2 regions of the Agrobacterium bohemicum genome follow, and region 2 is predicted to be linked to the other one. Evidence: predicted binding sites of a transcription regulator. Region 2 holds the regulator's gene; the other holds the start of a gene.
What was found. The regulator PhoB, encoded in region 2, activates phosphate uptake and scavenging genes when phosphate is short. The targets are predictions, from matches to a motif close to TGTCATNNANCTGTCAT.
Positions count from the first base shown of each region.

Region 1 (4,919 bases), on a different contig from region 2:
ATCGACGATATCGTCCTTGCCGCCCTGAGCGGCGCCTTCGCCACTCTCAGCCTGCTGGGCTTCGTAGATGGCCTGACCCAGTTTCATGGACACTTCCATGAGGGTCTGCGTCTTCGCCTGAATATCGTCAGCATCCGGCTCAGCCGCTTCAACCGAGGTCTTCAGTGCGGCAATGGCATCCTCGATAGCCTTGCGGTCCGTCTCAGAAACCTTGTCGCCATATTCCTTCACCGACTTCTCGGTGGAGTGGATAAGGCTTTCGGCCTGGTTCTTGGCCTCTACACCGGCGCGACGCTTCTTGTCGGTTTCGGCGTTGGCCTCGGCATCCTTCACCATCTTTTCGATGTCGGCGTCAGACAGACCACCAGATGCCTGGATGCGGATCTGCTGCTCCTTGCCAGTGCCCTTGTCCTTAGCGGAAACCTGCACGATGCCGTTGGCGTCGATATCGAAAGTAACTTCGATTTGCGGAACGCCGCGGGGTGCCGGCGGCAGGCCAACGAGGTCGAACTGGCCGAGCGACTTGTTGTCGGCAGCCATTTCGCGCTCACCCTGGCTGACGCGAATGGTCACGGCAGACTGGCTGTCTTCGGCGGTAGAGAAGGTCTGGCTCTTTTTCGTCGGGATCGTCGTGTTACGGTCGATCAGACGTGTGAACACGCCACCCAGTGTTTCGATGCCGAGCGACAGAGGCGTTACGTCGAGAAGCAGAACGTCCTTTACGTCACCCTGCAGAACGCCAGCCTGAATGGCGGCACCCATGGCAACAACTTCATCCGGGTTCACACCCTTATGTGGCTCCTTGCCGAACAGCTGCTTGACGATTTCCTGGACCTTCGGCATGCGGCTCATACCACCGACGAGAACGACTTCTTCGATCTCGGCTGCGGTGAGGCCAGCATCCTTGAGCGCAGCCTTGCACGGTGCAACCGTACGCTGAACCAGATCGTCCACAAGGCTTTCGAACTTGGCTCGAGTCAGCTTCAGTGTCAGGTGCTTTGGACCGGTTGCATCTGCGGTGATGAACGGGAGATTGATTTCGGTCTGCTGCGACGACGACAGTTCGATCTTCGCCTTTTCAGCGGCTTCCTTCAGACGCTGAAGCGCAAGCTTGTCGCCCTTGAGGTCAATGCCCTGGTCCTTCTTGAATTCACCAGCCAGATACTCGACCAGACGCATGTCGAAGTCTTCACCGCCAAGGAACGTATCGCCATTGGTGGACTTCACTTCAAAAACGCCATCGCCGATTTCCAGAACGGAAATATCAAAGGTGCCGCCGCCCAAGTCGTACACGGCAATCGTCTTGCCTTCCTTCTTGTCGAGGCCATATGCCAAAGCAGCAGCCGTCGGCTCGTTGATGATGCGCAGAACCTCAAGACCAGCAATGCGGCCAGCATCCTTGGTGGCTTGGCGCTGTGCGTCGTTGAAGTAGGCGGGAACCGTGATAACGGCCTTCTCGACCTTTTCGCCGAGGTAGGATTCAGCCGTTTCCTTCATCTTCTGAAGGATCATGGCGGAAATCTGCGAAGGGGAATAACCCTTGCCCTGCGCCTGAACCCAGGCATCGCCATTGTCACCCTTGACGATCTCGAACGGAACAAGAGCCTTGTCCTTGCCGACAGTCGGGTCTTCGTAACGGCGACCGATAAGGCGCTTTACGGCAAACAATGTGTTGGTAGGGTTGGTAACAGCCTGACGCTTCGCAGGCTGACCGACCAGACGCTCGCCATCATCGCTGAACGCAACCATGGACGGGGTCGTGCGCGCGCCTTCGGCGTTTTCAATAACTTTAATATCCTTGCCGTCCATCACTGCGACGCAGGAGTTGGTCGTGCCAAGGTCGATACCGATTACTTTTGCCATTTTCTTCTCTCCTTGAAGCGAGCTGTCGGAACCCCGTGAGGCATTCCACTGACAACTCCTTGACTTGGATGGTCTTCGTGTTTGTGCAGCATTCTTCAATGCTGTTCTGGGGGGTATATAAGGAGCGATTTTTCCCGCTGCAAGGCAGATAGATGTGTCCATCGCTGCAAAAATCAAGAAATGCAGCTTCAGAAAAAACATACGGGGCGTCACAGCCACTCCGTATGCCCCAAGATCGCCAGACAACCAGGTTGCATGAGTCCAACAGATTCGCGTTAATCGTCATGTCTCTGTCATGCGTGATGCCTATAGGCGGGAAGCATTTCCATAAAACATAACGCCATAGAGGTTATCATGCGCAAACTTTATGCTGCATTCGTTGCCACCACCATTCTTGCCGGTACAGCACACGCTGCGACCGTTTATCCCCTTGATCGTGCGACGATTCTCACCGGCTCCCCTTTTGATTTCAAGGTAGAGTTCAAGAGCGTCGTAAAGCCTGAGGACGTCAAGATCACCGTCAATGGCCAGGATTACAAGACGGTCTTCGGTTCCGACGTCATATTCACAGCGGAAGAAAAGGGCAAAGAAGACAAGGTCCTCGGTTCTGCCGTCACATTGCGCGGGCTGAAGATTTCACAGGCTGGCGATTACAAAGTTGAGGTTTCTGCTGGCGCCGAGACGAAAAACGTCACATGGACTGTTTACGGCACCGGTGAAGCACCAAAAGCTAAGAACGTTATCTTCCTGTTGGGTGACGGCCTTTCCGTTGCGCACCGTACGGCTGCCCGCATCGTGTCCAAGGGCATGACCGAAGGTAAGGCGAACGGCCGCCTCAACATGGACGAGATGGACCATATGGCGTTCATCGGCACATCGTCGACAGAAGCTGTCGCTACCGACAGTGCCAACACCATGTCGGCTTACATGACGGGTCACAAGACCGCCGTGAACGCGCTTGGCGTCTATGGTGACCGCACACCTTCTAGCCTTGACGACCCGAAGGTCGAAACGCTGGCTGAAGCCCTTCGCCGCCAGACGAAAAAGTCGATCGGCATCGTCACGACGTCCGAATTGCAGGATGCGACGCCAGCCGCTGTCGTTTCCCATACCCGCAAGCGCGCCGACAAGGCCGAGATCACAGGCATGATGTTCGACGTCAAGCCAGACGTAGTTCTGGGCGGTGGTTCGGCGTACTTCCTGGGTAAGGACACTCCCGGTTCCAAGCGCAAGGATGACAAGGACTATATCAAGCTTTTCAAGGAGGCCGGTTACACGCTGGCCACCGACAAGAGCGAGCTTGAAAAAGCTGAAGGTTCAAACACCGGAAAGCTCCTTGGCCTGTTTCACACCAGCAACATGGATACGCTGCTCGACCGCAACTTCCTTAAGAAGGGCACGGTCGACAAGTTTCCAAATCAGCCCGGTCTGGTCGATATGACCAAGGCGGCCCTCGGTGAACTGTCGAAAAATCAGGACGGCTTTTTCCTGATGGTCGAAGCTGCCAACATCGATAAAATGTCCCATCCGCTGGACTGGGATCGCGCCGTCATCGAAACCATCGAGTTCGACAAGGCCGTCGGCGTTGCCCGCGAATTCGCGGCGAAGAACCCGGATACGCTGATCGTCGTCACCGGCGACCACACCCATGGCGTCTCCATCATCGGCACCGTCGATGACGAAAAGCCGGGCGATGAAATGCGCGCCAAGGTCGGTACCTACGCCGAAGCCGGCTTTCCGAACTACGAAGACAAGGATGGCGACGGTTATCCTGACCGTGTCGATGTTACCCGCCGCCTGTTCCTGAACGCCAATAATGGTCCTGACCATTACGAAACATTCCGTCCCAAGATGGACGGTCCTTTCGTTCCGGCCATCCAGAACGAGAAGAAGGAATACATCGCCAACGAAGCCTACAAGAACGTACCCGGCGCCGTTTTCGTGCAGGGTAACATTCCAAAGGACGGTGATAGCGGCGTTCACGCCGTTGATGATATCGTTCTTCAGTCCACAGGCCCAGGCTCAGAAGAGTTCAAGGGCTACATGGAACAGAGCGACGTGTACCGCGTGCTGGCCGATACCTTCGCCCTCGGCACAAAGCAGACGCAGTAAACACTGCACTGACTGATCGTGATCCGGCTCGCAAACAGCGGGCCGGATTGCATCGTTTAGAAGAACCCGGACAGGTCGAATCGGAGATCGTCATGGCGCACCGTTCCCGCATGCTCACACGCAGACAGTCGCTTCAACTCGCCAGCCTAGCTGTGTTTTCACTCAGCGCACGGCAGTCATTTGCAGCGCCGTCGCCGCTGACCTTCGATGAGATGTATGGCAAGATCGGCGTGTTGGGTCTGGAGTATTCCGATAAACTGAAGCAATTGAGCGGCAGGGAAATCCGCATGAAGGGCTTCATGGCTCCGCCCCTGAAAGCCGAAGCTGCATTCTTTGTGCTGACAGAAATCCCGATGGCGCTTTGTCCGTTCTGTTCGTCGGATTCCGACTGGCCGGATAATATCGTCGTCGTCTACCTCTCGGAAAAACAGACCTTCGTGCAGCCCAGCACGACGATCGAAGTGACCGGAACTTTGGAGCACGGTTCATGGACCGACCCGGAGACGGGTTTCGTTAGCCTCGTGCGCATCAGAGATGCTCAATATTCGGTGTCTTGAACATGCTGTCTCTAACCATCTCCGGTCTCACCGTCTCCTACGCCGGGCTCGCTGCGCCCGTGTTGCATATCGATGCTTTGACTGTCGCAGCCGGAGAGATGGTCGCGATAACGGGCCCATCCGGTTCCGGCAAAAGCACCTTCGTCAATATCATCACCGGTCTGGAACGGGTGCGTGAGGGAAAGGTGGTCTGGGGTGATCAGGACATTGCCGGATTAAGCGAGACCAGACGCGACCGCTGGCGGGGCGAAAATGTCGGGCTTGTCATGCAGGAGTTTCATCTTCTGCCCGGCCTGTCCGCGATTGAAAACGTCCTGTTGCCAGTTCATCTCAGTCGCGCCATGTCTGGTGGCTATGGCAAACGTGCAGCCGAATTGCTTGAAAAAA
Region 1 is NZ_KQ961029.1:238,182-243,100, forward strand. It holds gene dnaK (molecular chaperone DnaK) at 1-1,863, opposite strand, end outside; gene ATO67_RS13345 (alkaline phosphatase) at 2,218-3,975, shown strand; gene ATO67_RS13350 (hypothetical protein) at 4,086-4,532, shown strand; gene ATO67_RS13355 (ABC transporter ATP-binding protein) at 4,535-4,919, shown strand, end outside.
Region 1: the regulator PhoB is predicted to act here: its motif matches at 2,144-2,160, upstream of ATO67_RS13345 (alkaline phosphatase).

Region 2 (4,919 bases):
GGCCGGCCTGTGGAACGAAGCAAAGGATCGCCTGCACGAATCCGGTACCGGTCTTTCCGGTGGCCAGCAGCAACGTCTTTGCATCGCCCGCGCCATTGCCGTTTCGCCTGAAGTCATCCTGATGGATGAGCCATGCTCGGCGCTGGACCCGATTGCGACTGCCAAGGTCGAGGAATTGATCCACGAGCTGCGCGCCAACTATACGATCGTTATCGTGACGCACTCTATGCAGCAGGCCGCCCGCGTATCTCAGCGCACGGCCATGTTCCACCTCGGCCATCTGGTGGAAGAAAATGACACCGACAAGATGTTCACCAACCCGGATGACCAGCGTACGCAGGACTACATCATGGGCCGCTTCGGCTGATCTGCCGTTGGTTCACAACATCAGCGCAAACCGCTTGAGCCCGGCTGGGCTTGCGGAATCGCACCGAAACTGGAGAGTAGAACATGCCGACCCACTCGCATATCATGTCCGCTTACGATGAAGAGCTGAAGTTCCTGACCCGCCGTATCGCCGAAATGGGCGGTCTGGCGGAGCAGATGTGCGCGGATGCCGTGCGCGCCCTCGTCAATTCCGACGCAGCCCTGGCCCAGAAGGTCATCTCGGATGACACGATCCTTGACAACGCCGAACGCGAAATCGGCGACAAGGCCATCGTCACCATTGCCAAGCGCCAGCCTATGGCAGCCGACCTTCGCGAAATCATTGGCTCGCTGCGCATCGCTGCCGATCTGGAGCGCGTCGGCGACCTCGGCAAGAACACGGCCAAGCGCGTTATAGCGGTTGCCGGAACCGGCGTTCCTCGCAAGCTGGCGCGCGGTCTCGAGCATCTGTCCGAACTGGCGCTGGTGCAGCTGAAAGACGTTCTGGACGTCTATTCCACCCGTTCGGCGGAAAAGGCACAGACCATCCGCGAGCGCGACGAGGAAATCGACGCGATGTACACCTCGCTGTTTCGCGAGTTGCTGACATATATGATGGAAGATCCGCGCAACATTACCACCTGCACGCATCTTCTGTTCTGTGCCAAGAACATAGAGCGTGTTGGCGATCATGCCACGAACATCGCGGAGACCATCTACTACATGGCCACCGGTAGCCAGCCGGAAGGCGAGCGTCCCAAGGACGACAGTTCCAACACGCTCGGTGCAGTAACCGAGTGAATTCCCTATAAGACTGGCGGAGTCCCTTAGCCATGGTGCCGAAAATAGCAGTTGTCGAAGATGAAGAGGCGTTGAGCGTTCTTCTTCGCTACAATCTGGAATCCGAAGGTTACGACGTGGACACGATCCCGCGTGGCGACGAAGCGGAAATCCGCTTGCAGGAGCGCACGCCGGATCTTTTGATCCTGGACTGGATGCTGCCGGGCGTTTCCGGCATCGAGCTTTGCCGCCGTCTGAGAATGCGTCCTGAAACCGAACGCCTCCCGATCATCATGTTGACGGCACGTGGTGAGGAAAGCGAACGTGTGCGTGGTCTGGCCACCGGTGCCGACGACTATGTGGTCAAGCCATTTTCAACGCCGGAACTGATGGCCCGCGTCAAGGCCATGCTGCGCCGCGCTCGTCCCGAAGTCCTGTCTTCGGTGCTGAAATGCGGGGATATCGAGTTGGACCGGGAAACCCACCGGGTTCACCGCAAGACCCGTGAAGTGCGGCTCGGACCAACCGAATTCCGCCTGCTGGAATTCCTGATGGTGTCTCCCGGTCGTGTTTTCTCGCGCTCTCAGCTTCTCGACGGCGTCTGGGGTCACGACATCTATGTGGATGAACGCACCGTGGACGTCCACGTCGGCCGCCTGCGCAAGGCGCTCAACTTCTCCAATATGCAGGATGTTATCCGCACCGTGCGCGGCGCGGGATACTCTATGGAAGCCTGATAGATATCAGACTTCCAGATTGATTGGGTAGCGCGCGTAAAGTCTTTCTTCTTGGCTCAGGCGCGCGCGCTGCAAAACTTCGACGTAGCGCTGTTTTGCTCGAATTCCATAACTCGTTTTCATCGCGCCCATCATTTCGATGTCCAGGTACATCCAGTTCCAACGAGATGGTAGGACACTTTTGCGGGACGTAAAGAGCGCTCCTTTTTGATTGCGTGCATCATAAGTTCTGTCGAATTCAACTCGAATGCGGCATCATCGATGTCCTCGGCTTCCCTGCGCCAGTATTCCTTGCCGCGCTCTTCACAGATGAGCCAATAGTGATTATTGGCCCACTCAACGTATACCCTTCCATCTCCACAAGACCGACGGGAGATGGATAGAAAAGGAGCTTCAATAACTTTGGACCATATGTCTGAGATATATTTTTCCAAGACGTCGATTGGGTCCAGGGGCACCTCTTTCTGATATAAAAGCCAACTGCCAGCATGCACCAAACGTACCCTTCGAGCAGCGCCATCGGTAGTCGATGTCATTATCTCAAAATTAAAGTTTGACTATCCGACGATAAACGTCTATCAATGTCATATCGATATTTTGCTTGCTGAGCTTTGGTTGCCGCGCGATTAGCACCGCGTTTTGAACTAACCCTTTCCTTCAAAAAAATCGCTATAATCGCACGCGGGACGCAAGTTCTGCGATCTATCTCTTATGCTTTGAAAGGGTTCATTATGACCACAGGCACAGTAAAATGGTTTAACTCCACCAAGGGCTTCGGCTTCATTCAGCCTGACAACGGCGGCACAGACGCATTCGTACACATCTCCGCTGTAGAGCGTGCAGGTATGCGCGAAATCGTTGAAGGCCAGAAGCTGAGCTACGACCTTGAGCGCGACAACAAGTCGGGCAAAATGTCTGCTTGCAACCTGCAGGCTGTATAATACGGACTCTGCTTTCCATTGACCACGGATGTACTGGCATTGTTGAAAGCATGAGACCAATCGAGGTCAGGCAGGTTGCCTGGCCTTTTTTTGTGCCGCTCGACGGCCAAACGCTTGAACGTATTGCATCGTCGAGATGCACGAATACGCTTCGAGCAATAAATCTGCGTATCGTCCTTTTTAAAAAATCGATTCCGATTTTCAGTGCGATGCGATAGGAAGGGAACTCCATGTCTGACGCTCACAGCAAATCTCGCAAGCAGGCCGAAATCGCTTTCGGCGCTACGCAATCGCAGTTTTTTGCACGCGGTCGTGCGGTTGATGAACTCAACTCCATTGCCCAGGCTCGCGACGAAAAGACCATCAGGCTGCGTGAAGCGCGCCTTGCGAAAGAACTTGACGACAGCATGAAACCCGCAGTCATCCCAACGAAACGCGCCAAAAAATCCTGACCCCGGTCGGCATGACGCATCAACTGGAATAGAGATTTGAGAAACACTAGAAATATCAAGAACAACGAAGTTTCCGAACGTCGCGGCGCCGCGGCCGACGCGAAGGCCGCTCTTTTGAAGGCCTATCGTGAAGCAAAGGAAGCTGCCGCACCGACACTCGAAGCCAAGCAGGCAGAGCAGATTGCTGTTGCCGAAGCACGCAGAGCGCGTCAGGCCGAAAGAGATGCGCAGAAGCGTGAAGAAAAACTTCGCCTCGAAGCTGAAGCTGCGCAACGCGAAGCCGAACTCGAAGCTGCCGCAAACGCTGAAGAAGACGCCCGCAAGGCGGCTGAAAAAAATCGTATTGCTCGCGTTGTCGAAGACGAAGCGGCCCGCAAGGCAGAACGCGATCGTCGTTATGCCAACCGCAAAGCCCGCCAAGGCTGATCCATTCGCCAAGATCCAGCAGCCGTTCAATCGAAGGGCTGCGATCTGGCGAGATGGATATAATCCAAAATCGTGCCTCCAAAGCACGTGACGCCCGCGGCTGAGTATCAGCAAGCAGGCTTGCGCCTTGCGCAAATCGTATTGGTGTTGCGCAGAAATTTCCCTCCATAAGTGGTCCGAACCATTCGCAAAGCATCCAATGTTTATGAGAGCTTTTGCAATCAAGATGTGAACGGCGGGGCGTGCGTTTAGCCGAGCGCAGAGATGTAGGTGCTGTTGGTGCGCTGAACTGCGGTGTCGACCATTCCGAAAATTCCAGGCAACAAAAAAGCGGGCCAATGACCCGCTTTTTTATATTCAGCAATGTGCGTGCGGCCTTTTAGGCTCTGCGACGCTCGCTCACTGGCTGGTAGGCCATCTTGGCGTGGAACTTGCAGTAAGGCGAGGACTCGTGGGACTCGCAACCGCAGAAGTGAAAATCATCCTTTAGCGGATCGCCCACTGGCCACTTGCATGTGCGCTCCGTTAGCTCAGTCAAGGTCAGACGAAGAGAGGTTGGCAGCGATGCGTTGCTGACGGGAACATACTCAAGAACCCGCGCTGTATCGGTGTCCATGTCGTCTTTCAACGCGGTCGAACCTGCAGTGCGGACGTTAGGGCGGGCAGCGGTTGGACGTGCCTGAAAATTTGCTGGACGCGGAGCTGTCGAGGCTGCTGGGCGCTTGGCTGCTGGACGTGTGGTTGCTACTGTCCCGCCAGCTTTCGCACGGCCTGGGAGATTCAAACGGTGCACTTTACCGATGACGGCGTTGCGGCTGACGCCACCGAGCTGCGCTGCGATCTGGCTGGCGCTCAGTCCTTCGGACCACAGGCGTTTCAGTCTTTCGACTCGTTCATCAGTCCAGTTCATGCCGTTTCTCCGCTCGTAGCGCAGGCAGAATCATCCCCGATGCCGTGGAGTGAACCACGCGCAGAGTATCCGCCAGATTGTAGGTGACTAGTTCCGCCGCTTGCAGTCTAGTAATTGAGAGTTAACCTAATCGTCGGCAGACTCCGTGACAAGAGTCGGGGGAATCATCTGGAATCGATTTCCCGGTTTTCCCCAACTTGCTTCGTTTCTGAGTCAGAAAGGCAACACTTTGTAGGTTGATAAAACGATTCTACCATCGCTTGAGAAAGCCAGCATATGTGGACATTTGTTGACATCGTCAAGGGAA
Region 2 is NZ_KQ961028.1:242,130-247,048, reverse strand. It holds gene pstB (phosphate ABC transporter ATP-binding protein PstB) at 1-367, shown strand, start outside; gene phoU (phosphate signaling complex protein PhoU) at 451-1,167, shown strand; gene phoB (phosphate regulon transcriptional regulator PhoB) at 1,200-1,883, shown strand; gene ATO67_RS23110 (hypothetical protein) at 1,890-2,036, opposite strand; gene ATO67_RS11910 (cold-shock protein) at 2,615-2,824, shown strand; gene ATO67_RS11905 (hypothetical protein) at 3,055-3,276, shown strand; gene ATO67_RS11900 (DUF6481 family protein) at 3,313-3,702, shown strand; gene ATO67_RS11895 (GcrA family cell cycle regulator) at 4,082-4,612, opposite strand.